DNA from 2 places in the Pelomonas nitida genome. Region 1 is predicted to be linked to the other one. Evidence: riboswitches for the same ligand, from Rfam matches in the RefSeq annotation. Region 1 holds a riboswitch; the other holds the start of a gene.
What was found. A riboswitch is a leader RNA that binds a small molecule or an ion and turns the genes downstream of it on or off. The one in region 1 is predicted to bind cobalamin.
Positions count from the first base shown of each region.

Region 2: it holds a riboswitch for cobalamin, as region 1 does, so the genes downstream of both, ACG00X_RS21590 (energy-coupling factor ABC transporter permease) here and ACG00X_RS18645 (TonB-dependent receptor domain-containing protein) in region 1, are expected to answer to the same signal.

Region 1 is NZ_JBIGIA010000016.1:16,117-30,891, forward strand. It holds gene ACG00X_RS18620 (multidrug efflux RND transporter permease subunit) at 1-990, opposite strand, end outside; gene ACG00X_RS18625 (MdtB/MuxB family multidrug efflux RND transporter permease subunit) at 1,067-4,183, opposite strand; gene ACG00X_RS18630 (MdtA/MuxA family multidrug efflux RND transporter periplasmic adaptor subunit) at 4,194-5,504, opposite strand; gene pth (aminoacyl-tRNA hydrolase) at 5,655-6,287, shown strand; gene ACG00X_RS18640 (hypothetical protein) at 6,284-6,712, shown strand; cobalamin riboswitch at 6,708-6,942, shown strand; gene ACG00X_RS18645 (TonB-dependent receptor domain-containing protein) at 7,006-8,892, shown strand; gene cobU (bifunctional adenosylcobinamide kinase/adenosylcobinamide-phosphate guanylyltransferase) at 8,902-9,462, shown strand; gene ACG00X_RS18655 (ABC transporter substrate-binding protein) at 9,465-10,382, shown strand; gene ACG00X_RS18660 (FecCD family ABC transporter permease) at 10,379-11,374, shown strand; gene ACG00X_RS18665 (ABC transporter ATP-binding protein) at 11,371-12,138, shown strand; gene ACG00X_RS18670 (cobyrinic acid a,c-diamide synthase CobB) at 12,135-13,439, shown strand; gene ACG00X_RS18675 (hypothetical protein) at 13,426-13,890, shown strand; gene ACG00X_RS18680 (DUF2149 domain-containing protein) at 13,887-14,219, shown strand; gene cobN (cobaltochelatase subunit CobN) at 14,216-14,775, shown strand, end outside.
Region 2 is NZ_JBIGIA010000022.1:29,368-44,142, reverse strand. It holds gene cobJ (precorrin-3B C(17)-methyltransferase) at 1-286, opposite strand, end outside; gene ACG00X_RS21645 (cobalamin biosynthesis protein) at 283-693, opposite strand; gene ACG00X_RS21640 (cobalamin biosynthesis central domain-containing protein) at 690-1,493, opposite strand; gene cobI (precorrin-2 C(20)-methyltransferase) at 1,490-2,317, opposite strand; gene cbiE (precorrin-6y C5,15-methyltransferase (decarboxylating) subunit CbiE) at 2,310-3,647, opposite strand; gene ACG00X_RS21625 (cobalt-precorrin-5B (C(1))-methyltransferase) at 3,660-4,877, opposite strand; gene ACG00X_RS21620 (precorrin-8X methylmutase) at 4,874-5,575, opposite strand; gene ACG00X_RS21615 (sirohydrochlorin chelatase) at 5,572-6,570, opposite strand; gene cobM (precorrin-4 C(11)-methyltransferase) at 6,567-7,358, opposite strand; gene ACG00X_RS21605 (energy-coupling factor ABC transporter ATP-binding protein) at 7,348-8,217, opposite strand; gene ACG00X_RS21600 (CbiQ family ECF transporter T component) at 8,214-8,969, opposite strand; gene ACG00X_RS21595 (energy-coupling factor ABC transporter substrate-binding protein) at 8,979-9,347, opposite strand; gene ACG00X_RS21590 (energy-coupling factor ABC transporter permease) at 9,344-10,024, opposite strand; cobalamin riboswitch at 10,156-10,372, opposite strand; gene ACG00X_RS21585 (TonB family protein) at 10,428-11,519, opposite strand; gene ACG00X_RS21580 (ExbD/TolR family protein) at 11,522-12,007, opposite strand; gene ACG00X_RS21575 (ExbD/TolR family protein) at 12,020-12,523, opposite strand; gene ACG00X_RS21570 (MotA/TolQ/ExbB proton channel family protein) at 12,563-13,222, opposite strand; gene ACG00X_RS21565 (hypothetical protein) at 13,254-13,571, opposite strand; gene ACG00X_RS21560 (tetratricopeptide repeat protein) at 13,568-14,278, opposite strand; gene ACG00X_RS21555 (tetratricopeptide repeat protein) at 14,265-14,775, opposite strand, start outside.

The DNA.
Region 1 (14,775 bases):
GCTGCCGCGGATGGTGGACGTGCGGTCCATGACGACGTTGACGTCGATGGCCGGCGAGATCGATGCGCGCAGTTGCGGCAGCAGCGCGCGCACCGTGTCGACCGTCTTGATGATGTTGGCGCCCGGCGCCTTGCTCAGGATCAGCATGACGGCGGACTTGCCGTCGGCCAGGCCGTCGTTGCGCAGGTCCTGCACGCTGTCTTCCAGCGTCGCCACGTCACGCAGATGCACGGCGGCGCCGCTCTTGTAGCTCAGCACCAGCGGCGCGTAATCGCGGGCCAGGCGGGCCTGGTCGTTGGCGGCGATCTGCCAGTGGCGCTCGTCGGTCTCCAGCAAGCCCTTGGGCCGGTTGGCGTTGGTCGCGACGACGGCCGCCCTCACCTGCTCCAGCGAGATGCCCTGCGAGGCCAGCTTGTTCGGGTCCAGCTCGATGCGCACGGCCGGCAGCGCGCCGCCGCCCACCGTCACCTGGCCGACGCCGTCCACCTGCGCCAGCCGCTGCGCCAGCACCGTGCTGGCGGCGTCGTACATCTGGCCGCGCGTCAGCGTGTCGGACGTCAGCGACACGATCATGATGGGCGCATCGGCCGGGTTGACCTTGCGATAGGTCGGGTTGCTAGGCATGCCGCTGGGCAGCAGCGAGCGCGACGCATTGATGCCGGCCTGCACGTCGCGAGCCGCGCTGTCGATGTCGCGCCCCATGTCGAACTGCAGCGTGATGCGCGTGCTGCCCAGCGACGACGACGACGTGATCTCGGTCACGCCGGCAATGCTGCCCAGCGTGCGCTCCAGCGGCGTGGCCACCGTGGCGGCCATGGTGTCGGGGCTGGCGCCGGGCAGCGATGCACTGACCGAGATGGTCGGGAATTCCACCTGTGGCAGCGGCGCGATGGGCAGCAGCAGGTAGGCAATCGCCCCGGCCAGCGCGATGCCGCAGGTGATCAGCGCCGTGCCGATGGGCCGCTCGATGAAGATGCGCGACAGGTTCATGCAGCCTCCTGCCGGGCCGCCCCAAAGGAGGCTGAGCCCCCTCGGGGGGCAGCGAGCAACGCGAGCGTGGGGGCCGTCATGCCGGCGCCCCTTCAGGCTTGCCGCGGCGCAGCCGCGCGGCCAGCGCCGCAAAACCCAGGTAGATGACCGGCGTCGTGAACAGCGTGAGCAGCTGGCTGACGATGAGCCCGCCCACCATCACCACGCCCAGCGGATGGCGCAGCTCGCTGCCCACACCGGTGCCCAGCATCAGCGGCAGCGCGCCCAGCAGCGCGGCCATCGTCGTCATCAGGATGGGCCGAAAGCGCAGCAGGCAAGCTTCGTGGATGGCCTCGCGCGGCGACTTGCCGTGGTCACGCTCGGCCTCCAAGGCGAAGTCGATCATCATGATCGCGTTCTTCTTGACGATGCCGATCAGCAGCACGATGCCGATGATGGCGATGATGTCGAGGTCGAGCCGGAAGGCCAGCAGCGCCAGCAGCGCGCCCAGCCCGGCCGACGGCAGCGTCGACAGGATGGTCAGCGGGTGGATGGTGCTCTCGTAGAGCACGCCCAGCACGATGTACATCGTCACGATGGCCGCGAGGATGAGCAGCAGCGTGCTCGTCAACGAAGCCTGGAAGGCCAGCGCGGCGCCCTCGAAGCGCGTCTCCACACTCAGCGGCAGTTGCAGCGCATCGACCTCCGTGCGGATGGCCTTGACCGCGTCGCCGAGCGAAGCGCCCGGTGCGAGGTTGAACGACACGGTGGACGACGGGAACTGCGCCACGTGGTTGACGGCCAACGGCGCCAGCCGCTCGCTGAAGCGCGCCACCGAACTCAGCGGCACCTGCACGCCGCCGGTGCCCGGCACATACAGCCGCCGCAGCGCATCCAGGCCCTCGCGGTCGCGCGGCGCCACCTCCAGCACGACGCGGTACTGGTTGCTCTGCGTGAAGATGGTGGAGATCAGCCGCTGCCCGTAGGCGCTGTAGAGCGCGCTGTCGATGGTCGACACGCTGACGCCCAGCCGCCCGGCCGCGTCGCGGTCGATGTCGACATAGGCCTGCAGCCCCTGGTCCTGCTGGTCGCTGGCGACGTCGGCGATCTGCTTGAGCTCACGCAGGCGCTGCAGAACCGCCGTCGTCGCGCGAGCGAGTTCAGCCGAGTCCGGCGAGCTGAGCGTGAACTGGTATTGCGTCTTGGCGATGCGGTCCTCGATGGTCAGGTCCTGCACCGGCTGCAGGAACAGCGAGATGCCTGCTTCGCCGGCGGCCTCGTCGGCGATGCGGCGCGCCACCTCGGTGGCGCTGGCGCCGCGCGTCTCCTTGGGCTTGAGCGTGATCTGCAGCCGGCCCTGGTTCAGCGTCGTATTGCCGCCGTCCACGCCGATGAAGGACGACACGCTGTCCACCGCCGGGTCCTGCAGCACGCGTTCGGCGATGCGCTGCTGGTGCTGGGCCATGGCCGCGAAGGATGTGGACTGCGCGGCCTCGGTGATGCCCTGGATCTGCCCCGTGTCCTGCACCGGGAAGAAGCCCTTGGGCACGAGCAGGTAGAGCACGCCGGTCAAGCCGAGCGTCGCGGTGAAGACGACCAGCGTCGCGGCCTGACGGTCCAGCACCCAGGTCAGCATGCGGTCATAGCCGGCGACGATGTCGTCGAAGGCCTTGCCCACCAGGCGCCACAGGCGGCCGTGGTCTTCGTCATGCTCGTGCTTCAGCAGCCGCGCGCACATCATGGGCGTCAACGTCAGCGACACGAAGGCCGAGATCAGGATGGACACGGCCAGCGTGATCGCGAACTCGTGGAACAGCCGGCCGACGACATCGCCCATGAACAGCAGCGGGATCAGCACGGCGATCAGCGAGACCGTCAACGAGATGATGGTGAACCCGATCTGCTTGGAGCCGGTCAGCGCCGCGGCGTAGGCCGACACGCTCTCGCCGCCCTCCTCCATGTGCCGCGCGATGTTCTCGATCATGACGATGGCGTCGTCGACGACGAAGCCCGTGGAGATGACCAACGCCATCAGCGTCAGGTTGTTGATCGAGAACCCCGCCATGTACATGACGCCGAAGGTGCCGACCAGTGACACCGGCACCGCGACGGCCGGGATGATGGTGGCCGGCAGGCTGCGCAGGAACACGAAGATGACGCCGATGACCAACACGATGGCAAACAGCAGTTCGTGCTGCACGTCGGTGACCGAGGCCCGGATCGTGTTCGTGCGGTCGGACAGCAGCTGCACGTCGAGCGACGCCGGCAGGCTGGCCTGCAGCTGCGGCAGCACGGCGCGCACGCGGTCCACCGTCTCGATGACGTTGGCGCCCGGCTGGCGCTGCACGTTCAGGATCACGGCCGACACCGACGGCTTGCCCGCCTGCCCGGCCCAGGCCGCCAGGCGCAGGTTCTCGGCGTCGTCCACCAGCACCGCCACATCCTTCAGGCGCACGGCGTTGCCGTTCTTGTAGGCGATGACGAGGTTGGCGTATTCGCTGGCGCTCTTCAGCTGGTCGTTGGCGTCCAGCGTGGAGGCCCGCAGCGGCCCGTCGAAACTGCCCTTGGACTGGTTGACGTTGGCCGCCGAGATGGCCGTGCGCACGTCGTCGATGGACAGGCCCAGCGTGGCCAGCGCGCCGGGGTCGGCCTGGATGCGCACGGCCGGGCGGCGCCCGCCCGCGATGGCGACGAGGCCCACGCCCGGCACCTGCGAGATCTTCTGCGCAAGGCGGTTCTCGACGAGGTCGTGCACGCGCGTGATCGGCAGCGTGGACGAGCTGACCGCGATGGTCAGCACCGGCGCGTCGGCCGGGTTGACCTTGCTGTAGACCGGCGGCATGGGCAGGTCGCTGGGCAGCAGGTTGCTGCCGGCGTTGATGGCGGCCTGCACCTCCTGCTCGGCCACGTCCAGCTGCACGGCGAGGTCGAAGCGCAGCGTGATGACCGACGCCCCGCCCGAGCTGCTGGACGACATCTGCGCCAGGCCCGGCATCTGGCCGAACTGCCGCTCCAGCGGCGCGGTGACGGAGGACGTCATCACGTCCGGGCTGGCGCCGGGGTAGAGCGTCGTGACCTGGATGGTCGGGTAGTCCACCTCGGGCAGCGCCGACACGGGCAGCAGCCGGTAGGCCAGCGCGCCGGCCAGCACGATGGCCAGCATCAGCAGCGACGTGGCCACCGGCCGCGCGATGAAGAGGCGTGACGGGTTCATCGCCCCGGCCTCACTGCGCGGTGCCGGAGGCCGGCGCCGACGCGGCTTGCGGGCGGTTGCGGCCGCGCTCGCGCCCGCCGGCCGCCGAGGCGCCGGCGGCCGGCGCCTGGATGACCTCGGCCTTGCCGCCGTCGCGCAGGCGGTCGGCGCCATCGGTGACGACCTGGTCCCCCGGCTTCAGCTCACCCTGCACCGCCGTCGCCTCGCCGTCGGTCGCGAGAACCTGCACCTTGCGCAGCGCCACCGTGCCATCGGCCACGACATAGACATAGGTGCCCGGCGCGCCGCGCTGCACGGCTGCGGTCGGCACGACCAGCACGCCCTTGAGCGTGTCCAGCTGCAGCCGCACGTTGACAAATTGGTTGGGGAACAGGCTGCCGTCCTTGTTGTCGAACAGCGCCTTGACCTTGATGGTGCCGGTGGTCGCGTCGATGGCGTTGTCGGTGCTGGCCACGTGGCCTTCGCCGAGCTTCACGCGGCGCTCGCGGTCCCAGGCCTGCACCGGCAGCGGCTGCTTGTCACCGAGCTGCTGGCGGATGCGCGCCAGCCGCGCGTCCGGCACGGCGAAGACCACCGCCGCCGGCTGCGTCTGGGCGATGCTGAGGAGGCCGTTGGTGTCGCTGGGCGTCACGTTGTTGCCGAGGTCGGCCTGCTTCAGGCCGGCCTGCCCCGAAATCGGCGCGGTCACGCGCGTGTACGACAGCTGCAGCTTGGCGTTGTCCAGCGTGGCCTGGTCGGACAGCACGGTGGCCTCCAGCTGCCGCACCAGGGCCAGTTGCGTATCGAGCTGCTGGCGTGGCGCGGCCTCCTGCGCGACGAGGTCTTTATAGCGGGCCAGGTCGGCGCGGGCGTTCTCGAGCTGCGCCTTGTCGCGCGCCAGCGCCGCCTGCGCCTGATCGCGCGCGATCTCGTAGCTGCGCGGGTCGATGAGCGCGAGCAGCTGGCCGGCCTTCACCGGCTCGCCTTCCTTGAAGTAGATCGCCTTCAGCTCGCCGCTGACCTTGGCGCGCACGACGGCGGTGTTCGCCGACGCGATGCTCCCGATGGCCTCCACGGCCACCGGCAGGTCACGGCGCTGCACTGCGGCCACCGACACCGGTTGCGTGCCGCTGCGGCCGAAGCGGCCCGCACCGCCGGCACCGGCCGCACGCCCGGCCCCGGCGGCGGCCGATGCAGCACCGGCCGGGCCGCCCGCCACGCCGGCGTCCCGGCTCTTCCACCACCACGCGGCCAGTGCGACGGCCGCAACACCCATGACGATCAGCACCCCCGTCCGGACCTTGCCGGCCGACCTGCTGCGTTGGCATTCGTTGTTCTGCATTCGGGTCTACTCCTGAAGCGCGCAGTGTCCGGGGCGAATGTAGCTGGCGCGTTGCTGGGCCCAAGACCGGCCCGCGAATGGGTGATGCGCTAGGCACCGGGCCCGGCCACGGATCACGCGACACCGCCGGACTGGCCCTACGATGCCCGCATGATCAAGCTCATGGTGGGCCTGGGCAATCCAGGTGCCGAATACGAAGACACGCGGCATAACGCAGGGTTCTGGTGGATCGACGGACTGGCGCGCGGCCTCAAGGCCAGCCTCGCACCGGACAAGGCCTATCACGGCCTGGTGGCACGCGTGAACAACGCGCCCGGGGCCAGCGGCCCGATCTGGCTGCTGCAGCCCATGACCTACATGAACCTGTCCGGCAAGTCGGTCGCGGCGCTCGCGCGCTTCTTCAAGATCGCGCCGGAGGAGATCCTGGCCATCCACGACGAGCTGGACCTGCCGCCCGGCGAGATGAAGTTCAAGAAGGGCGGCGGCAACGGCGGCCACAACGGCCTCAAGGACATGCAGGCCCAGCTGGGCAGCGGCGACTTCTGGCGGCTGCGGCTGGGCATCGGCCACCCGGGCCACAAGGCCGAGGTGGCCGGCTATGTGCTGCGCAAGCCGCCGCTGGCCGAACGCCAGGCAGTGGAGGACTGCATCGAGAAGAGCTACGGCGCCGTCGAGCTGATGCTGCGCGGCGAGATGGACAAGGCGCTGGCCAAGATTCACGCGAAACCGCCCCGGCCCAAGCCCCCCATGCCCGCCCCGCCGACGGACACTGCGGCCTCATGAAACCGCTGCTCGCCGCCCTCGCGCTCACCCTCGCCGTCATGGCGCAGGCCCAGGCCCAGACCCAGGTGCGGCAAGCCCATGTCTACCGCTGCGGCCCCGAGGGCCGCGACCTGCGCGACTCGCCCTGCCAGGGCGCCGCCGCCGCCAGTGCCGTGGCCTACGACGAGCCGAGCGCGGCCGACAGCAAGGCCGCGCGCGAACGCCACCTCGCCGACGCGAAGCAGGCCGCGGCGCTGGCCGCCGCCCGCCGCGCCAGCGAGGCCGAGGCGCGCCGCCAGCGCGCCCAGCACATCGGGCTGCAAAGCCAGGCCGCCCCCGCCCAGGCGGCCAGCGCGCCGCCGGTCACACAGATCAAGCCGCCGAAGACGGCCAAGCCCGTCAAACCCAGCAAGCCCGCGCCCGGGGCCAGCAAGCCCACTCGATAGAATGCGCCTTGTTGGTGCTCGCGCCCGCTTTCACGGCGGCTGCAGTTCAACGGGAATCAGGAGGGCAAGCGGCCACGCCGTGAACCTAACCTGAGCTGTCCCCGCAACGGTAAGTGGACGAGGCCGCCGCGCCTCTCCGTTCGACTCGCAAAGCCACTGGTGCACCGCACCGGGAAGGCGTCGAACGGTGCGCCACCAGCCCGGATACCGGCCAACGAGGGGGCTTCTGCGGAAGCCGTTTTTCATCCTTGCTGCGGGGGTCAGCACGGCTGATTGGTCGTTTGCGCTTTCTCATGTCCCAATTTTTCTTCGCGGCCCGTCGGCCGCTGCTCGCTCTGTCCGCGCTGGCCCTGGCTGCGTCCGCGCACGCCCAGACCCCGACCAAGCTCGACACCGTCGTCACGACCGCCACCCGCACGCCGCAAAAGCTGTCCGACGTGCTGGCCGACATGACGGTGCTGACACGCGACGACATCGAGCGCCAGGCCTTCGGCTCGCTGGCCGATCTGCTGCGCCGCCAGGTGGGCTTCGAGATGATCCGCAACGGCGGCGCCGGCGCCAACACCAGCCTGTTCGTGCGCGGCGCTGACACCCGCCACACGGCCGTGCTCATCGACGGCGTGCGCGTGGACTCGCAGGCCAGCAGCGGCGTGTCGTGGAACGCCATCCCGCTGGCGCAGATCGAACGCGTCGAGATCGTGCGCGGCCCGGCCAGCGCGCTGTACGGCTCCGACGCCATCGGCGGCGTCGTGCAGATCTTCACCCGCAAGGGCGACGCCAAGCCGGTCGTCGACGTCGGCGTGGGCGGCGGCAACCGCGGCCTGGCCAAGGCGGACGTCAGCGTCAGGGGCCGCACCGGCATCGTCGACTACGCGCTGTCCGGCGCACGCGAAAGCAGCAACGGCTTCAACGCCCGGCCTGCCGCCGCCACCGCCACCTTCACGCCCGACGACGACGGCTACAGCAGCCGCAACGCCAGCCTGCGCCTTGGCGTGCAACTGGCGGCCGAACACCGCGTGGAAGTCAGCGCGCTGACCAGCCATGTCGACGCCGAGTACGACTCCAGCGCAACCGCCAAGACCAACGACCGCACGATCTCCGACACCCGCGCCAACCGCCTGGCCTGGGCCGCGCAGTGGAGCGACGCGTTGCGCAGCGAACTGAGCGTGGGCGAATCGACCGAGCGTTACGAGACCCAGCCCAGCCCCTACGTCACGAAGACGCGCGTGCGCACCTACGGCTTCAACACCAGCTTGAACCTGGGCACGATCGGCACGCTGCAAGGCCTGCTGGAACGCCGCGAGGACCAGCTCGACAACAGCGGCCTGGTCTCTGCCGCGCAGCCCGGCCACGGCGAACGCCACCAGGACGCCTTCGGCGCCGGCTGGGCCTGGGCCAACGGCCCGCTGTCGCTGCAGCTCAACGCCCGCCATGACCGCGACAGCGAGTTCGGCGGCACCAGCACCGGCTCGGTGGCCGGCGGCTACAAGCTGGGCGGCGCCTGGCGCCTGCAGGCCTCGGCGGGCACCTCCTTCCGCGCGCCGTCGCTGTACCAGCGCTTCTCCGACAGCGGCAAGGCATCGCTGCGCCCCGAGAAGGGTCGCAACGCCGAGCTGGGCCTGCACTACGCATCGGGCAACGACGAGTTCAGCATCACCGCCTACCGCAACCTGGTGCGCGACCTCATCGTCTACGTGTCCAAGCCCACCCCCGTGGCCGGCCCCTGCCCCAGCCTCTACGGCTGCTACGACAACGTCAGCGAAGGCCGGCTGCAGGGCCTGAGCCTGCGCGGCGCCACGGCACTGGGCGCGGTGCGCCTGTCCGGCACGCTGGACCTGCAGGCGCCCAAGGACAGCGACAAGGCGTCCGCCAACTACGGCAAGCTGCTGGCGCGCCGCGCCAAGGCGCATGGCACCGTGCGCGCCGAGACCGACATCGGCGCCTGGACGCTGGGCGGCCAGGTGCTCGCCAGCAGCAAGCGCACCGACAACCTGAGCACCGGCTACCAGCTGGGCGGCTACGCGACGATGGACCTGGACGCCCAGTACACGCTGTCGCGCCAGGTGGGCCTGCAGTTCAAGGTGGACAACGCGTTCGACCGCAAGTACGAGACCGCGCGCACCTACGCCGTCTCGCCGCGTCAGGTCTTCATCGGCCTGCGCTTCACGCCGCAACTCTGAGGACGCTTCGTGGCCGCCCACCATCTCATCGTCGGCGGCCAGCGCAGCGGCAAGTCGCGCCACGCCGAGCGCCTGGCGCAGGCCTGGCAGCGCGCCGAGGCCGGCCACACGGTCACCATCGTGGCCACGGCGCTGGCCTTCGACGCGGAGATGCAGGCGCGCATAGACAAGCACCGCGCCGACCGTCCGGCCAGCTTCGCCACCGTCGAGGCACCGCTGGCACTGACGGCAGCCCTGCGCGAAGCCGCCGCGCCCGGCCGGCTGCTGCTGGTGGACTGCCTGACGCTGTGGCTGACCAACTGGCTGATGCCGATGGACGACGCGCCCGACCTGCCCGGCTGGGCCGCCGAACGCCAGGCGTTGCTGGACGCGCTGCCCACGCTGCCGTCGCCGGTGGTGTTCGTGTCCAACGAGGTGGGCTGGGGCGTGAGCCCGATGTCGCGCGAAGCGCGCTTCTACGTGGACGAACTGGGCCGGCTCAACCAGGCCGTGGCCCGGCGCAGCCAGAACCTGACGCTGATGGTGGCCGGGCAGGCCTGGACGCGCGCGGTCGAGAAGGACGAGGAATGACGATGACACGACGACTGCTGGCGGCGCCGCTGCTGGCACTGGCCGCGCTGGCCCAGGCCGCGCCGATCACGTTGAAGGACGACCGCGGCGCCACCGTCACGCTGCCCGGCGTGCCGCAACGCATCGTCAGCCTGCTGCCGTCGCTCACCGAGACCGTCTGCGAGCTGGGCGACTGCGCCAAGCTGGTGGGCGTGGATCGCTTCTCCAACTTTCCCGAGCGGGCCCAGAAGCTGCCCAAGCTGGGCGGGCTGGAAGACACCGCCGTCGAAGCCCTGGCCGCGTTGAAGCCCGACGTCGTGCTGCTGGGCGTGTCCGCGCGCATCGTCGATCGCCTCGAAAGCCTCGGCATCAAGGTCATCGCGCTGGAGCCCAAGCGCATGACCGATGTGCAGCGCGTGATCGGCACGGTGGGCCAGGTGCTGGAGCGCCCCGACGAGGCGCGCCGGCTCTGGAACCGCATCGACGGCCACATTGCGCAAAGCGCCGCCACGCTGCCGGCCGCAGCGCGCGGGCTGACGGTCTATTACGAGGTCGACTCGGCCCCGTACGCGGCCGGCGCCGCCTCTTTCATGGGCGAAATCCTGACCCGCCTCGGCGCCCGCAACATCGTGCCGCCGGAGCTGGGCCCCTTCCCCAAGCTCAACCCCGAATTCATCGTTCGAGCGGACCCGCAGGTCATCATGGTCGGCCAGCGCAGCGCACCCGGCCTGCCGCAGCGGCCCGGCTGGGCCGGCCTGCAGGCGGTCAAGAACCAGCGCCTGTGCGTGTGGGTGCCGGCCGAGTCGGACGTGCTGGTGCGCCCCGGCCCGCGCATGTCGGAGGCGGCCGCGCTGATGGCGCGCTGCCTGCGCCAGGCCGCCGCCGGCCCCGTGCCGCTGCCCACCGCCGCATTCACCGCCCCGCCCGGGGGCATGCGTTGAACGTCGGCACGCGTGGCCGCGCTGCGCTGCTGCTGGCCGCCACGGCGGGGCTTTTCGCGCTCGGGCTGAGTATCGGCAGCACCGGCTGGAGCCCGCTGACGGCGGCCGACGACAGCCTGCGCCAGCTCCTGTGGGACATCCGTGCGCCGCGCACGCTGGGCGCCTGGCTGGCCGGTGCGCTGCTGGCGCTAGCCGGCGCCATCGGCCAGGGGCTGTTCCGCAATCCGCTGGCCGACCCCTATCTGCTGGGCAGCTCCGCCGGCGCCAGCCTGGGGCTGGCCGTGATGCTGTTCTTCGTGGGCATCTCGCCCGCGAGCACCATGCTGGCGCTGCGTGTGGGCATGACCGGCTCCGCCTTCATCGGCTCGGTGGCCGCCGTGCTGCTGACGCTGACGCTGGCCCGCGGCGTCGAGCAGACGCTGCGCCTGCTGCTCGCCGGCGTCATCGTCGGCGTGGTGCTGGGCTCCGGCACGGCGCTGCTGACCCTGATCAACCTCGACGTGATGCGCACCATGCAGTCCTTCATGCTCGGCAGCACCGGCTTCCTGGGCTGGACCTCGGTGCTGGTGCTGTTCGCGGCGCTGGCACTGGCCGGCCCCATGGCGCTGGGCTGCAGCCGCGGGCTGGACGCGCTGAGCCTGGGCGAGGCCACCGCCCGCACGCTGGGCGTGCGGCTGACACTGCTGCGGCTGCTGCTGATCGCCGCCATGTCGCTCAGCACGGCCGCTGCGGTGGCTCAATGCGGCCTGGTGGCCTTCGTCGGCCTGGTCGCACCGCACCTAGTGCGCAGCTGGGGCAGCGTCACGCACGGCGCGCTGCTGCTGCTGGCGCCGCTGACCGGCGGCACGCTGCTGCTGGCGGCCGACATCGCCGCGCGCTGGGTCATCGCGCCGCAGGAGCTGCCGGTGGGCACCATCACCGCGCTGCTCGGCGGCAGCTATCTGCTGTGGCTGATGCACCGGCGCGGCCTGCCCCTCGGGGGTCGGCGATGAACGCGCCGGCACGCCTGGCCCTGGCGCTCAACGGCCTCGCCCTCGACGGCCGGCCCGTGCTGCAGCCGCTGCAGTTCGCACCCGAGCCCGGCCGCTGGACGGCGATCGTGGGGCCCAACGGCGCCGGCAAGTCGACGCTGCTGCGCGCCCTCACCGGCCTGCTGCCGTTCGACGGCCAGCTGACGCTGGACGACCGCCCGTGGCCGGCCTGGCCGGCGCGCGAACGCGCGCGTGCGGTGGCCTGGCTGGGCCAGAACGAGGGCGACGCGGACGAGCTGTCGGCCGAGGACGTCGTCATGCTCGGGCGGCTGCCGCACCAGGCGTGGCTCGCACCGCCCACGGCGCAGGACCACGCCGCCGTGCAGCAGGCCATGGCGCAGACACAGAGCTGGGACTGGCGCGGCCGGCGGCTGGCCCAGCTGTCGGGCGGCGAACGCCAGCGCGTGCTGCTGGCGCGGGCGCTCGCCGTCCAGGCCCGCGTGCTGCTGATGGACGAGCCGCTGGCCCACCTCGACCCGCCGCACCAGAGCGACTGGGTGCGCATCGCGCAGGCCCAGGCCCGCGCCGGCGTCGCCGTCGTCAGCGTGCTGCATGAACTCAACATCGCCCTGCAGGCCGATTGCCTGCTCGTCATGGACCAGGGCCGCATCGTGCACAGCGGCGCGCCCGGCGACGCCGCCACCCACGCGGCGCTGCAACAGGTCTTCCAACACCGCCTGCTCATCCTGCAGGCCCAAGCGCGCTGGATCGCGCTGAACGCATGAGTACCACGCCCGCCCTCTTCATCAGCGCCCCCTCCTCCGGCTCGGGCAAGACCAGCGTCACCGCCGCCATCGCGCGCTCGCATGCCCGGCGCGGCGAGCGTGTGCGCGTGTTCAAGACCGGCCCCGACTTCCTCGACCCCAGCATCCTCGAACGCGCCAGCGGCCATCCCGTCTACCAGCTGGATCTCTTCATGGGCGGCTTCACGCACTGCCAGGCGTTGCTGGCCAGCGCCGCCCGCGAGGCCGACCTCATCCTCGTCGAGGGCGTCATGGGCCTGTTCGACGGCGACCCGAGCAGCGCCGACCTGGCGGCCACCTTCGGCCTGCCGGTGGTCTGCGTCATCGATGCCTCGTCCATGGCTCAGACCTTCGCGGCGCTGGCCACCGGGCTGGCGGGGTTCCGGCGCGACCTGCGCCACCTCGGCGTCATCGCCAACCGCGTGGGCAGCGCCGCGCACGCCCGCATGGTGGGCGAAGGCCTGCCCGACGAGCTGCCGCTGATCGCCGCGCTGCCCCGCGAGCCGCGCCTCACGCTGCCGGAGCGGCACCTGGGCCTGGTGCAGGCGATCGAGCAGCCCGGGCTGGATGCGCTGCTCGACGCCTGGGCCGATGCCTGGGACGCCGCGCTGCGCCCAGGCCTGACGCTGCGGCCCCATCCCATCGAGGACGTGGCTGAAGAGGCGCCGCGGCCGCTGCTCGCCGGCCGGCGCATCGCCATCGCGCGCGACGCGGCCTTCGGCTTCATCTACCCCGCCAACATCGACCTGCTGCGCGCCATGGGCGCCGAGCTGGCGTTCTTCTCGCCGCTGCGTCACGAGCCACTGCCCGACTGCGACGCGCTGTGGCTGCCGGGTGGCTACCCCGAGCTCTACGCTGACAAGCTCGGCGCCCACCCGACGCTGGCCGCCGCGCTGGCCGCGCACGTGGCGGCGGGCAAGCCGCTGCTGGCCGAATGCGGCGGCATGCTGGCCTTGCTGGACGAGCTGGTCGACGTGGCCGGCGACCGCCACCGCATGGCCGGCCTGCTGCCCGGCCGCGCCCATGTGCGGCACCGCCTGGCCGCGCTGGGCCTGCAGGCCATCGACTGGCCCGAGGGCCCGCTGCGCGGCCACACCTATCACTACTCGACGCTCGAGACCCCGCTCACGGCGATCGCCACCGCCACCAACCCGAACGGCGGCAAGGCGGCCGAGGCGCTCTACCAGCAGGGGCCGCTGCGCGCCACCTACGTGCACCACTACTTCCCGTCCAACCCCGAGGCCGTCGCGGCCTTCTTCCTCGGCACCGATGGCCATGCTTGAAACCACCTTCGCCCACATCGCCCAGGCCCTGCTGTGGCCGGTGCTGCTGCTCGTGGCCCTCGGCTTCGTCTACGCGCTGTGGACGGCGGGCGCCACGCTGATGGAGGCGCTGCAGCGCCGCCGCCCCGGCTACCGCACGCTGCAGGTGGCCGACGACAGCAGCCTGGAGGGGCTGGAGCTGCAGATCGCGCGCCGGCTCGAACCCACGCGGCTGCTGGGCCGCGTCGCCCCGCTGCTGGGCCTGATCGCCACCATGGTGCCGCTGGGCCCGGCGCTGCAGAGCGTGGCCGCCGGCCAGGGCCAGCAGGCGCTGGCGGTGTTCAGCTCGGCGTTCTCGGGCGTGGTGCTGGCGCTGGCGGCCGCAGCCATCGCGCTGGTGGTGTATTCCGTGCGCCGCCGCTGGCTCATCGCCGAACTGTTGAGCATCAAGGCCGAGAAGGGCTGGGCATGAGCCGGCGGCTGAACATCCTCGCCGAAGAGGACGACGACCCCATGCTGTCGGCCGTCAACCTGGTGGACGTGTTCCTCGTGCTCGTCGTCGCGCTGCTGACGGCGGTGGCCATGCAGCAGCAGTCGCAGGCCGACGAAACCATCATCCGCAACCCCGGCCAGCCGGGCATGGAGATCATCGTGCGCCGCGACGGCCAGGAGGTGCGCTACCGCGGCAACGGCGGCAGCGCCGAGGGCCAGGGCGAGCGCGCCGGCGTGGCCTACCGCATGAAGGACGGCAGCATCATCTACGTGCCCGAAGGCGGCGACGCCGCATCCGCGCCGCGATGAGCCGGCTGGCGCGCTGCCTGGGCCTGGCCCTGCTGTGCCTGCCGCTGCTGGCGCAGGCCGCCGGCCGGCTGCTGTTCATCGGCGTGGACATCACGCCGGCCGCCAAGCAGGCGCTGATCGAGCGCGAGGGCCGCGCCGCCGGCTTCAGCGTGCAGCGGCTGGAATACCCGCTGCGCGGCGGCGTGCCGGCGCAAGACCCGGCCCTGGCGCAGGCGCTGCGCGGCGCCGATCTCGTGTGGGTGGACATGCCGCACGCCAGCGTCGAGGCGCGGCTGCATCAGCTGCTCGACACCGCGCTGCAACGCGCCGCGCTGCCGGCGGACCGCGTGCTGTGGATCCCGGCCGGCGAGCCCGCCGCCGGCGACCTCAGCCCGCGTGCCTATCTGCAGGCCGGCGGGCCCGCCAACACGCGCGCCGCGTTCGCGCTGGCACGCGCCCAGCTGCTGGGCCAGCCCGCACCCGCCCTGGCGCCGCCGCTGCCGCTGCCGCAGCGCGGCGTGTACTTCCCGGGCGCGCCGGCGCTGTTCGCGAATGCCGGCGAGTTCCGCGCCTGGGC
Region 2 (14,775 bases), on a different contig from region 1:
CACCGGCATCGCCCGACGAGATCAGCGCCACCTTCTTGCCCTGCCGGGCCGCCTCCAGCGCACTCACCGCGCGGTCCAGCTCCTCGGTCATGGACTTGCGGATGATCTCCTTGCCCTCGATCAGATCGGCCACCAGCTTGATGTAGGTGACATAACCGATCACCACATCGGCCTCGGCAATGGCGTCGCGGGCGCGCTGCGTCATGTGCTCGACGCTGCCGGGGCCTATGCCCACCAGCATGATCTTGCCGGTCGCCGGCGGGGGGGTGTCAATGAGATCGGTCATGGCGTCTTCCTTGCTATCGATACCGTCGCGTGGCGCTCGTCGCGGCCACGGTGACGCAGTTTTTCCACCACCAGGGCGGTCATCGGGGTGTCGGGGCCGGCGGCCAGCAACGCGGCGGCTTCGCTGACCGACGGCGTGCCCGTGTGGCGCCGCACCGTCTCAGAGGGGTTGGGCACCGGCACCGCCGCCAGCGCCTGCGGCGCGAAGAACTGCAGCGGCCAGTGCCGCGCGGCAGCCAGCGCGAGCAGCCCCTGCTCATCGGCCTTGAGCGTGATGCTGGCCACACCGTCCACCTGACCGGGCTCCGCCCCCGCCAGCTGCAGCGCCGCATCCACGGCCTCCGTCAGCGTGGCCAGGCTGGTGCCGCGGTCGCAGCCGATGCCCAGCGTCAGCCGGGGTCGCGTCATGCGCCGGCCTCCAGCGGCGGGCGGTACACCACCAGGCGCTCGTTCAGCTGCTCCCACAGCGCGGCCGGCACCGGCGCCTGCGTGACCCACAACACGGCGGCAAAACGCGACAGGTCCACCGCGTCCAGGCGATCGAAGCGCTGCACATTGGCCGGCACAGGCGTGGGGCGGGTCCACCAGTTCGGGCTGCCGGCTTCCTGCACGAAGGCGATGGGTTCGCCGTTCACCACATGGGCCGAAACCCGGGTGATGTTGATCTTGGGCGCCTCCACCCGCCAGCCCAGATGCCGGCCCAGGATGTCCACCGGAATGGTCTTGCCCACGTCCGAGGCGGTGGTGAGCACCGGCGTGCCGCCCATCAGGTCGGCCACGCGCTCGCTCCATTCGTTGGCGCCACCCACGTGACCGGACAGCACGGGGATGACGTACTGGCCCGCGTCGTCCACCACGATGACACCAGGGTCCACGTCCTTGTCGCGCAGATGCGGCGCAATCAGGCGGACCACGGCACCGAGCGAGACGAAGAAGATCAGCTGATCCTGCTCGGCGAACAGCGGCGCGATCTGGTCGCGCAACGCGCCGTCGTAGGCATGCACGGTGTTGGGCAAGCCGGCAAAAGCCTGCGCGAACTTGGCCGAGGTGCAGACCTGCGCCTGCGGCAGCGCCTCGGCCAGGCGTGCGGCCTGCGCGGCGCCATGCTTGGTGATGGCCACCAGGCAGATGCGGGGTTCGGCAGCCGGTACGGCAGCGGGGTGGCCCGATGCATCGGCACCGGTCGAGGAAGGCAAGGCAGTGGTCATGGTGCGGACACTGGGTCGGAGACGGGGTCAGGTGAGGGGCTGCTCTTCTTGAGGCAGCCCTTGATGCGTTCACCGCGGATGCGGTGCGGGTTCTTGACGATGAGCAGCGAGAGGTAGCTGACCTTCTCGCCACGCAGGGCCAGCAGCTCGGCGCCCGAGACACGTCGCTCGTCCGGCGCGCCCACGCGTTCGATGAAATGCGCGCCGGCGAGCAGCTCGCGGCGCTCCAGCCAGTCGATGAGTTCGGTCATCAGCGGCTTGATCTTCATCAGCACCAGCGTGTCGAAGTCCGGCAGCAGCCGCTCCACCGCGCTGACGCCGTAAGCCGCCGGCACGATGGCCACGGTGTCGTCCTGCTCGGCAAACGGCGTGTCGACGCGGGCGCAGGCCGCGGTGAAGGCGTTCACCCCGGCGATGACCTCCACCGGCACCTCGGGCACCAGCTGCCGCACGGTGCGGGCCAGGTGGCCGAAGGTGGCGTAGGTGCTGGCATCGCCCTCCACCAGGAACAGCACGTCCTGGCCGGCCTGCAGCCAGGGCAGCACGGTGTCGGCCGCCTTGAGCCAGGCGCGCGCGAGCTTCTCGCCGTCATGCGTCATGGGGAACAGCAGCTGGGTGTGCGTGGCCGGCGGCGCCAGGCCCGCGCGCTGCACGATGTCGAAGGCGTAGCTCGGCGTCTTGCCGCTGCGGGCCGGGTAGACCCAGACGGTGTCGGTGCGCGACAGGGCCGCCCACGCGGCGCGCGTGATCAGCCCCGGATCGCCCGGGCCCAGGGACACGCCCCACAAGGTGCCGGGGCGCACCGGCGACACGGGTTCATTCATCAGCGGCCTCCTGCGGCGCCTCGGCCGCGCCGCGCCAGGCCGACACGATCCACACCGGGTTCTCCGCCACCATGCGGTGCATGTGAAGAATGGGTTTGCTGCGCGCTGCCTGCAGCTGCACCACGTCCCAGCGCAGCCCATCGATCTGGGCCTGCAGCGCTTGCAGAGCGGCGGTGGCCGCAGCGAGGTTCTCCAGCGTCACAAAGTTCATCACCAGCCGGCCCTCGGGGCGCAGCCGCTCCAGGACCAGCCCGATCAACGCGCCCAGCTCGCCGCCCGAGCCGCCGACGAACACCGCATCGGGCGCCGGCCAGGCCTCCAGCCCGAGCGGCGCCTTGCCGTGCTGCAGGCTGTAGTTGCTGACGCCGAAGGCCTCGTGGTTGCGGCGCGCGATCGCCACATCCGCCTCGTTCTTCTCGATGGCATACACATGGCCCCGCGGGCACAGCCGCGCCGCTTCCAGGCCCACCGAACCCGAGCCCGCACCGATGTCCCACACCACGCTGTCGGCGCGCAGCTGCAGGCGCGCCAGGCTGACCGCGCGCACCTCCTGCTTGGTGATCAGTCCCTTGTCCGGCTGCCGCTGGTGGTAGGCCGCATCGGGCAGCCCGAAGCTCACCGGCCGCGGCGCCGGCCGCTGGCGCCACAACAGCACGACGTTCAGGTCGGCGAACTGCATCTGGGCGGCCTCGGCGGGTGCCAGCTGCGGCAGCACGCGCTCCTGCGGCTGCTGCAGCCGCTCGGCCACCGCCATCTGGAAGTCATCGCCCAGGCCCTCGGCCAGCAGCAGGCGCGCGATGCGGTCGGGGCTGTTGTCGGGGCTGGTCAGCACCAGCAGCCGGTCGTGGGCGCGCAGCGCCTGCGCCAACGGGTACAAGCCGTGCGCGGGCGTGCTGCCGCGGGCCCACTCGCCGGCGTCCTTGCCGTGCGCCGACACGATGCGCGCGTCGTGCCAGGCCAGGCCGATGCGCGCACAAGCCAGCTGCAGCGTCGAGAGATGGGGGTGGATCTGCAGCGCATCGATGCACAGATGCTGGGCCAGATACGGCGCGATGCCGTGGCACAGCGGGTCGCCCGTGGCCAGCACCACGCAGCACTGCAACTGCTCGCGCGCGGCCCGCACCCAGTCGGGCACACGGCCGAGCGCGCCGGTGAGGTCGTGGCGCACGGCGCCGGGCTTGAGCCAGTCATCGAACAGCGCCAGCGTGCGGCTGCCGCCGATGACCACATCGGCCGAGCGGATCAGCGCGCCGGCCGTGGCGCCCAGGCTGGCCATGCCGTCGTCGAGCACGCCGATCACATGGCAGGGGTTGGGATCTCTTTCAGACATGTCGTGAGGCGCTCAAAGGTCGGTGTCGGCGGGCGCGTCAGCGTCCGGCAGGTGGTCGGTGCCGGTGCGGCCGGCGGTGGCGGGGCGCTCGCGCACGCGGGCCGGGCCCGAAGCGACATCGGCCACGCACTGCCCGTTGAAGTCGCACACCAGCACCCGCAGCGCAAACGCGCGGTCGTAGCGGTCTGGCGCCAGCAAGGTGTCGATGGCGGCTTGCGCCAACGCGCGGTGGAAGGCGTCGCCCAGGCCGCGCTCCACCATCAGCTCCGCGCCGAAGCGGGCCGTCTCGGCCGCCGCGATGGCCTGGCAGTCGGCCTCGGCCGCACCGATGCGCCGGGCGATGTCGGCCACCAGATCGGTGTCCACGACGTTGCGGTTGGCATGCGTGATGGTTTCGCCCTGCGCGATCTTGGTGAGCTTGCCCACCATCACCGCTAGCACCACCAGCTCAATGCCCTGGGCCACCACTTCGTCCAGCGCGTAGCGCAGGAAGTCGCCCATCTGCACGAAGCAGGCCTGCGGCAGCTCGGGGCGTTCCGCGCGCAGCGCAGCAATCGCAAAGCTCTCGGTGCGGCCGCCGGTGGTCAGCGCCACCAGCCCATGACCCACGGTGGCCGCCACCTGCACGCCCTGCACCACGCTGGCCCGCCAGGCCGCCGTGGAGTACGGGCGCACGATGCCGGTGGTGCCGAGGATGCTGATGCCGCCGAGGATGCCCAATCGCGCATTGGTCGTCTTGCGGGCCATCTCCTGGCCGCCCGGCACGCTGATGGTCACGGCCACGCCATGCTGGGCCAGCAGTTGCGGTGCGGCTTCGCGCAGGTTGTCGGCGATGTTGCGGCGTGGCACGGGGTTGATGGCCGGCCCGCCGACGTCCAGGCCCAGGCCGGGCATGGTGACGTGGCCCACGCCGTCGCCGGCATGGAAGCTCACCTCCTGGGCGCGGCCGGGCAGCAATTGCAGATCGACGGTGAGGTGGGCACCATCGGTGCAGTCCGGGTCGTCGCCTGCGAACTTCACGACCATGGCGTGAGCCATCTCGCCCGCGCTGCGGCCGTCATGCACGTCGAACCAGACACGGTCGCCATTGGGCAGCAGGCTCTCGATGCGATCGGGCACCGCGCCGCCGGCCAGCCCCAGCACCGCCGCACGCGCCGCCGCGGCCGCACAGGCGCCCGTCGTGAAGCCGGTGCGGGTGCCGCGCGGGGGTGCCGGCTCCTTGGCCTTCATGCACGCGGCTCCGGCAGCGCCGCAGCGGCCTGGCGCTGCTGGGCCTCGGCCAGGGCCAGCAGCGCGTGCAGCGCGGCCACCACCAGCGTGGAGCCGCCCTTGCGCCCGCGAATGACGATCCAGGGCACCTGCGACACCTCGCTCATCAGCGCCTTGGATTCGGCCGCCGAGACGAACCCCACCGGCATTCCCACCACCAGGGCCGGGCGCGCGCCGTCATCGCGGATCAGCCGCACCAGCTCGATCAGCGCCGTGGGCGCGTTGCCGATGCCAACGATGGCGCCGTCCAGCAGCCCTTGCCGGTGGGCCTTGCGCATGGCCTGCACCGCACGCGTGGTGTCTTCGGCCTGCGCGGCCTGGATCACGTCATCGTCGCTGATGAACTGCCAGGGCTTCATGCCGAAGTGATGCAGCCGCGGGCGCGACAGCCCGGAGCAGATCATCTCCACGTCGGCCACGATGGGCGCGCCGCCGCGCAGCATCGCGGCCACGCCGGCCTCCACCGCCGCCGGATGGAACTCGGTCAGGCCGTTGAAGTCGAAGTCGGCATTCGCATGGATCATGCGGCGCACGATGGCCCATTGCGACGGCGTGTACGCATGCGGCCCGGCCTCGGCATCGATGATGGAAAAGCTGTCGTGCTCGATCACCTGGCCGGCGCGTGTGAGCTGCTCGGTAACGGTGTTGACCGTGCTCATGCCGGCTGGCTTTCGTGCGGATGGGCATGAGCATGGTCGTGGCCATGTGCATGAGCATGGTCGTGGTCATGGCCGTGCGCATGGTCATGCGCACCCGCCGCGATGCCCGCCGGATGCACGTGGACGACGTGTTCGTGCGCGTGCTCGTGCGTGTGCTCATGCGAATGGCCGTGGCCCGCGTCGTGCGCCAGCTCGCGGTAGCTACAGCCGTCGCAAGGCAGGCGGCTGTCGGGCACCTGCGCGTCCAGGTCCAGCACGCGCTGCGTCATCAGCTCGAAGATCTCCGGCTCGAAACCGAAATGCTCCGTGCAGTGGAAGCGCAGCTGCGGGTATTGCAGGCGCAGGTGCGCCACCTGCCGGTGGATGCGCTGCATCAGCGTGCCGGTGTAGAGGTAGTAAGGCAGCACGACGATCTGCGTCATGCCCAGCAGCGCCTGCCGTTGCACCACGCGCTCCAGCCGGGGCCAGGTGATGCCGGTGAAGGCCAGGTCCACCAGTTCGTGGTCGCCCGACTCCAGCAGCCAGCGCGCCATCTTGGCCATGTCGCCATTGGCGCCGCGGTCAGACGAGCCCCGCCCCAGCAGCACCACGCCGGTGGTGGTGGGGTCGGGCATGTCCAGCGCCTGCATGGCCTTGCGCAGGCGGCGGCGCAGCACGGCCAGCACCGGGTCGCAGGCGGTCAGGTGCGGCGCCAGCAGGATCTCGGTCTGCGGGCAGCTCAGCCGCGCCTGCTCGATGGCTTCGGGCACTTCCATCTTCACGTGGCCGGCGGCATTGAGGATGAGCGGCACCACCAGCACGCGCCGGGCGCTGCGGGCAGCAGCGAGCAGTCCCTGGTTCAGCGACGGCGCGGCGAACTCGATGAAGCAGACCTCGATGCGCCACGCCGGCTGGCGCTGCCGCCACTGGTCGGCAAAGGCCAGGATCTCCTGGTTGCCGGAATCCTCGCGGGAGCCGTGCCCCACGATCAGGACGGTGTCGGTGGGGCTGATCATGCAGTGGCCTTTCGGAATCGATGGGTGAAATGAGGGTCGTAAAGCTTGGAGCGCACCAGCGTCTCCCAATGACGCGAGCCCAGCGTGGGGCTCGCAACGATCATGGCCTGGCTGACCACGCCGGCCTCGCGGCAGCGCTGCTTGATGTCGGCCAGCGTGCCGCGCAGGATGAGTTCTTCGCCAGGCCAGCTGGCCTTGTGCACCACCAGCATGGGCGCGTCTTCGGGCCAGCCGGCTGCGCGCAGCGCGGCCTCCACCTTGTGCAGCAGCGTGATGGACAAAAAGATGCACAGCGTCGTGCGGTGCGCCGCCAGCGCCGCGAGGTCTTCGCCCTCGGGCATGGGCGTGCGGCCCGCCACGCGGGTGAGGATCACGCTCTGCGTGACCTCGGGCAGCGTCATCGACTCACCCGCTGCCGCCATGGCGGCCATGGCCGACGAGACGCCGGGCACCACGCGCCACGGCACGCCGGCCGCGTCCAGCGGGCGTGCCATCTCGATCAGCGCGCCGTAGAGCGACGGGTCGCCGGTCTGCAGGCGCACCACCGTCTGGTGCTGGCTCGCACGGCTCACCAGCCATTCGGTCATGTCCTCCAGCGTCATGTCCTTGGAGTCGCGAACATCGCAACCGGGCGGTGCATAGGCGGTGGCGGCGCGGTCCACCAGCGAGCCGGCAAACAGCACCGCACCCGCCTGGGCCAGCAGCTTCTGGCCTTTGACGGTGATGAGCTCCGGGTCGCCCGGGCCCGCGCCGACGAACCAGACCGTGCCGGGGAGTTCAGCCTTCATGGATCAAACTTTCTGTAGCAACAGGCTGCGGGCGAGCGCGCAGCGCCGCCAACAAGCCTTCGATGGAACGAGGCACCGGCGCCGCCGGCAGCAGGCCCTGGCGCGCCAGCTCGGCGTGCAGGGCCATCACCTCGGGCGGGCGCTGCCCCACGTCGGCCCAGGCCTGCGGTTGCGCCAGCAGCGCCTGGGCCGCGCGCGAGAGCTGGCAACGTCCGTTCGCCATCACATGGATGTCGTCGGCCCAGGCGGCCGCAAAGGCCGCGTCGTGGGTCGACACCAGCACCGTCACGCCCTGCATCGCCAGCGCATCCAGCAGGTGCTGCAGGTCGATCTGCATCGGCAAGTCCAGGCCCGCCATGGGTTCGTCCAGCACCAGCAAGCGCGGCCGCATGGCCAGCACCCCGGCCAGGCAGACGCGCTTCTTCTGCCCGAAGCTCAGGTGGTGCACCGGGCTGCGCGCATGGGCCTGCATGCCCACGGCTGCGAGCGACTCGGCCACCCGCTGCCGCACCTCGGCGTCCGGCAGGCCCAGGTTCAGCGGGCCGAAGGACACGTCCTCCTCCACATGGGCCGAGAACAGCTGCCGGTCGGGGTTCTGAAACACCAGCCCCACCTGCTGGCGCAACGCGCGCAAGCCGTCGCGGCCGTAGCTCACCGGCTGCCCCTGCCACTGCAGCGTGCCCGACTCGGGCTGCAGCAAGCCGTTGAGATGCAGCATCAGCGTGGTCTTGCCCGCGCCGTTGGCGCCCAGCAAGGCATTGCGGCTGCCGGGGCGCAGCGCCAGGCTGCAGTCGCGCAGGCCGTGGCTGCCATCCGGGTAACGATAGGTGGCGCCGCGCAGCTCGATCAGCGGGCTCATGCCCCACCTCCAACCCGCGTGGCCAGCACGGCCAGCACCAGCGCCAGGCCGCCCAGCAGCGCCACGGCATGATGGCGCCCGCTGCGGGCCCACTGCGGCGTCAGAAAGCGCAGCTCGCCGGTGTCGTTGCGCGCCTGGGCCGCCGCCTGCAGCGCGCTGGCCCGGGCCCAGACCTGCACCGCCAGGCAGCTGATCAGCCGCGCCGTCGAGCGCAAGGCCTGGCCCGGCGTGCCGTGGCCCAGGCGGGCACGTTGCGCGGTGAGGCCGTCGGCCCAGGCTTCGCCCAGCACCGCCTGCATGCGGTAGGCCAGCAGCATCAGGTCCAGCAGCAGCGGCGGCACACGCAGCCGGCGCAGCAGGCCCAGCAGGTCGCCGAGCGGCGTCGTGAGCACCAGCAGCAGCAAGGCGGTGCACAGCGCTGCGGCGCGGCTGGCCGTCATGAGCACCTGCGGCAGCAGCTCCGGCGCAAAGCGCCAGGCCAGGCCGTCACGGCCGGGCGCCAGGGTCACCAGCATGCTGAGGCAGGACAGCGCCAGAAAGCCCAGCGGCGCCCGCAGCACGCGCACGTAGGCGCGCCAAGGCGTGCGCGCCCCGGCCACGGTCACGGCCGCCAGCAGCAGCGCGAGCAGCAGCGCCGCCGCCGGTGAAGCGGCCAGCCAGGCTGCCGCCATGGCCGCTGCACAAAACAGCGCCTTGGCGGAGGGCGCCATGTGGCGCCACGGGCTGGCATAGGCCAGGCGTTCAATGGTCACGGCAGGCGATCAGGGCTGCGGCGGCGTGGCCGGGGGCGGTGTGTTGGCCGCCGACGCCTCGCCATCACCGCGCGCGGCGGCTGCGCGGGTCTTGGAGACCCCCAACCAATAGCCGATCACGCCGGCCCCCAGCGCGGCCTGCAACGCGAACAGCAGCGACGCGATTTCGCCGCTGGACGGCTCGAGCACCGGCCTGAACCAGGGCTTGTAGTCGGGCGCGATGCGGGTGATGGCCTGCTGCGCGCGAGCGTCTGCCCCTTCGAAGAGTTCGCCGGCGGCGCCCTGCTCATCGAGCGGCCCCTGGCCTACCCACAGCAGCGGCACGGTGGTCAGCGCCACCACGGCGGCCCACATCAACCAGGCCTTGCGTCTGCTCATGGCATGGCCCTGCGTGGCAGCGCGAGCACCGGCAGGTGCTGCAGCTCGCGGGCGTTGAATTGCGCCATCGCGTTGACCACCAACACCGTCAGCAGGCCTTCCGTGATGGCCAGCGGCAACTGCGTCAGCGCGAAGATGCCCGCGAACTTCTCGAAGGACAGCAGCACGCCGCCCACGGGATCAGGAAAGGCCAGCGCCAGTTGCAGCGAGGTGGTGACATAGGTGGCCAGATCGCCCAGACAGGCGGCCAAAAACACCGCCGGGCTGCGCGCCAGGCCCAGCACGCAGGCGAGCCGGAACACCCCGTAGGCCACGAACGGCCCGACGATGGCCATCGAAAACACATTGGCGCCCAGCGTGGTGAGGCCGCCATGGGCCAGCAGCAGCGCCTGGAACAGCAGCACCACGAAGCCCACCGGCACCATCGCCGCCGGGCCGAACAGCAAGGCGCCCAGCCCCACCCCGGTCGGGTGCGAGCAGCTGCCGGTGACGGAAGGCAGCTTCAGCGCCGACAGCAAAAAGGCGAACGCGGCACTGACCCCCAGCAGCATGCGCTGATCGGGCTGCTCACGCAGCCGACGGCCGGCCGCAGCCAGGCCCCAAGCCAGAAACGGCGCGGACGCCACCGTCCACGCCAGCGCATGCTTGAAAGGCAGAAAGCCCTCCATGATGTGCATTCGATACCTCCCGTCGAATGGTTCAAACTGAACACCAATCGAGGGGAGACATGGCGGCGACATCGGCAGCCCGGGTGCTGCGTGCAGGCAGTGCGGGTCCGACAGCGACGTCCCTCACCCCGGGGAATGGTGCTGACATCTGCCATCGGGCCGGTATTCTGGCTGGCCGTCTTCCTCTCCTGCGCCTTCCCGTGCGATGCACAGTGGCTGGTTGCAGGATCGTCAGGCTTACAGCAGCGGGGGCTGCACCGGAATGGCGGTCAGATCGATGGACCTGCCCGCTTCACCGGTTTCCCGTTTAACGCGCCGCTCGTGAGAACGGCGCGCACCCAAGGCGCGGCGGATGTTAACCGCAGCCTTGGGCGCTCACCTGGAGAACGCCACGCGGGCGCGCCAGGAGGCGTCAGGACGGCAGGAAGTCCAGCGGGTAGGTCACCACCATCTGGTCCACCTGCTTGGCGCCGAAGTCGAACTGCTTGATGCGTGCAAGCAGCTTGCGCTCCAGCTCGGGCGTCTTCAGCTCGCTGGAGACGATGCGGCAATCCACCACCTCGCCCGACGGCGCGATCTTCAGTTCCACGACGACCTTGCCCTGCAGCGCGGGGTCCTCCCGCAGTGCACGGTTGTAGATGGCGTAGATCGAACCCTTGTTGCGCTCGAACACCAGGCGCACGTCCTCCAGCGACCGCGAGGCCTTGCCGCTGCCGCCGCGCTGCAGCGAGCCGCCGGCCCCACCATTGCCGCCGCCCAAGGTGTTGCCCTTGCCACCCTGGCCGCCGCCGCCGACACCCCCGCCGCCGCCACCGCCCACCACGCCTTCCACCAGCGTCGTGGAGCGGCCGGCCAGGCCGCCACCGCCGGTGTTGCGGCTGTAGGCCGCCGTGTTGATGCCGCCGCTGCCGCCGGCCGCGTTGGAGGTGATCATGTTGCGGTCGGGCAGACCGGCCTCGTTGCCGGCACCCACGCCGGGGCCGACACCGGCGCCCACGCCAGGCCCCTGCTTGATGTCCTGCCGGAGCTGCACGGCGGCCGGCGCCGCATGCAGCGCACCGATCTCGTCCTTCATCGCCAGCAGACCCACGCCGGCCGCCTTGCGGCGCGCGGCCGCGACCTCGCCCGGCGCGCGGTCGGGCAACGGATTGCGAGCCTCCGGCACGGGTGCGCCCTGCAGCGGCGGCGCCTTGGGCAGTGGCCGGGCTGCCGGCTCCTGCGCCTTCTCGGGCTCGTCGCGGGTCGGCGCCTCCGGCTTGGGCTTGACGGGCGGCGGCAGTTGCTCCTTCTCCACCTTCTCCACCATAAGCTTGGCCAGGCGCGCCGGCAGCTCGGGCGGCTTGGCGCGGTCGACGACGGGCTTGGGCATGAACAGCAGCACCAGGCACACGACCGCCACCGCTGCCAGCACCGTGTGCAGGATGCGACGATAGCGGGCATCGTCTTCCGGCACGTCGGCCCAGGCCAGCACGTCCGGGCGGAACGTAATCGCGAGCGCGGACATGGTCAGGTCTTCCTTTGCACGGCGAAGGCGATCTCGACGAAGCCGGCGCGAGCGCCGGTGTACATCACCTTGCGCAGCAGGCTGTAGGGGATGTGCTTGTCACCCAGGATGGTCACCGCCTTGCTGGTCCCGTCCTTGTCGGCACCCAGCACGGGGCGTGCGGCCAACAGGTCCAGCTCGGCCTTCAGTGCCGGGATCAGGTCGTCCTGCAGCTTCAGCGCGTCGGCCACGTCGGCGACCTTGCGGCCCTCGACGACGATCTCCGTGTCGCTGACCGAGACGACGATGGTCTGGCGCGGCGTCTTCTCGGCCACCGACATCGGCAGCTTCACGGCACGCGCATTGGTCAGCGTCTCGATGCCCGTGCTGGACATCAGGAAGAAGATCAGGATGGTGAAGATGTCGATCAGGGCGACCAGATTCATGTCGAGCCCCGAGTTGTTGCGCGCGAGGCGGGCGGCACGCTTCTGGACAGGCGTCAGTTTCATGCGCGGCCTTTGCTAGTTCTTGCGTGCGCTGGTGGGCGCGTCCCCGATCGAGATGTCCGGGAACAGCTCGATGTCGGGCGTCTTGCCGGTGGCACCGGGCGGCCGGGCCTGGCGCACCGCGTCCATGACCTGCACGAGGTTGTCGTAGGCGGTGTCGGGCTGGGCCAGCACGCTGGCCGACCGTGTGGCCGGGTGCTTGGCCTTGATGGTCTGCATCAGCGTGGACAACGTGGCGAGGTCATAGCCCTGCGGCGTGGACGGGATGCGCTGGATGAGGCCGCCGATGCGGTCGCCCACCTCCAGCGCGTCGGGGCGCATGACGATCTCGAGCTTGAGCAGGTTGTCGGCATCGATCTGCTCGGGCCCCGAACTCTTGGCCGGCAACGACAGGTCCAGCACCGCCAGGTGCGAGAACACCGCCGTGGACAGCAGGAAGGGCACCAGCACCACAATGACGTTGATGAACGCCGTGACTTCCAGATGGACCACGTGCTTGCGCGGACGGCGAACCGGCATGATCAAGCCTCCTGAACTGGGTGGTTCGGCATGGCCACTTCAGCGGCCCGACGCGGCTTGCTGCTCGGCGCGGATGCGGCCCGTCACGTTCAGGAAGCTGATCTTGGCGGCTTCCAGGCCGTCGACGATCTCGCTGGTGCGCGCCTGCAGGAAGGCGTGGATGAGCAGGAACGGAATGGCCACCGACAGCGCGAAGGCGGTGTTGTTCATCGCGATGGAGATCGACGCCGACAGCAGCTCGGCCTTCTCGGCCGGATTGACGGCGGCCACGGCGGTGAAGCCCTTGATCAGGCCGATGATGGTGCCCAGCAGGCCGACCAGCGTGATCACGTTGGCGAGCGTGGCGATGTAGTGCGTGCGCTTCTCCAGGCGCGGCACGATCTCCATCATGCCCTCCTCCATCGCCGCATCGAAGTCTTCGCGGCGGCCCGGGCTCTGCATGCGCTCCAGGCCGTTGACGACGATCTTGCCGATGGCCGCCTCGGAGCTGGTGGCGATGTTGTGCACCTCCTTGAACCGCCCACTCTGCAGCACCGGCAGCATCTTGGCCCACAGCTTGCGGTTGTCGGCCCGCGCCTGGCGCAGGAAGATGAAGCGCTCGATCGCGATCGCCAGGCCCACCGCCATGATGGCGATGCTGAAATAGATAGCGACGCCGCTGTCCTGAAAGAATTTGACGGCGAAATCGACGACGCTCATGGGCTTCTCCTGAAAAAGACGGATACGAAAGTTAGGGGCGGGCTGGCGGGATGGCGGGGGCGGCAGCAGCCGGTGCGGCCGGCGCGGTGCCGGCCTGTGCGTGGTACTGCACCTGGCGGCGGAAAACGTCGCGGTCCACCGGTGCCAGCGTTTCATCGAGCACGCTGGCGGCCGGCCGGCCGGACAGCTGGCCAGGCAGCGGCTTCTTCCACGGCACGATGTAGAGCACCTTGGGCAGTTCGCGGTTGCCGATGATCTTGGTCTGGTCGATCTCGGCGCGGTCTTGCGCACGGGCGCTGGCGGCGAGCAGCACCAGGGCCGTCATGACGAGCGGGGGCCAACACCTCATGGGGTCTCCTTCTTCGCGGCGGCAGCGGCTGCCGGCTTGCGGTTCTTCAGGTCGGCGACCCACTTGGTGACGGCGGCGTCACCTTGCGGCGTCAGCGCCAGGTAGCGCTCGTACAGCGCCAGCGCGCGCGCGCCGTCGCCGAGGTACATGTCCTGCAAGATGCCGAGGTTCAGCACGGCCGGCGCGCAGTTCGGGTCGAGTGCCAGGGCTTGCTCGTAGGCCTGGCGCGCCTTGTCAAACTGGCCGGCCTGGCGGTAGGCCACGCCCAGCTCGTTGTGAAACAGGGGTTGGCGGCGGCTGAGCCGGACCGCCGTCTCCAGCTCGGCGATCGCCGGCGCCAGGCGGTTGCCGCGATCGCGGTAGATGACGCCGAGATTGGCATGCGGCCCGCCGAGGTCGGGGTCGGACTTGGTCAACGCCAGCAGCACGCGCTCGGCGTCGTCCAGGCGGCCGGCGCGCATCAGGCGACGCGCCTCGTCGAAGGCGCGCTGCGCTGCCGGCGTGACGACGACCTGCGGCTCGGCCTCACCGGCACCCGCCGCCTGCGGCGCCGATGCAGCCGCCGCGGCGGCCGGTGCAGCGGCAACGCGGGTGTCGCTCAAGAAACTCGGCAGGCTGGCGCAGCCGCCCAGCGCGAGGGCGGCCAACAGCGCCGCCACACGCAGGTGCACACGATGGGCGCCGGCCCGATGCTCAGCGGATCGCATCGACCCCTCCTTGGCTGCGTTCCACCTTGCCGTAGCGCACCGGGCGCAGTTCGCGCAGCGCGGCAAAGCTCTTCTTGACCCACTCGTCGTAGATGCCCTGCGTCGTGCGGCGGGCGTTGGCCTCGTGCAGCTCCGTCGCCTGCTCCTCGAAGGGGTAGGCCTGCTCCTCCAGCATCACGTTGTATTGCTCCAGCTCCAGCCTCGACAGCTTCTTGGGCCGCTGCGAGTCCAGCAGCGCCTTGCCGAAGTCCTGGTAGAGCGCGGCCGTCTGGTAGGACGCGGCCGTCACGACGTCGGCCACACCGTAGTCGGCCGCCACCGCGTAGGCCTTCAGCGCCTCTTCCATCTTGGCCTTCTTGGCCTTGAGCTGCTTGGCCAGCGGCTCGACGAGCGCGATCTTGCGGTAGGCGTCGACGGTAGGCTGCGCCAGCGCCAGCGCGGCGGTCGCCCCGAGGAACTGTGTGCGCGGCGTGCGTGCGGCGCCACCGGCCTGGTCG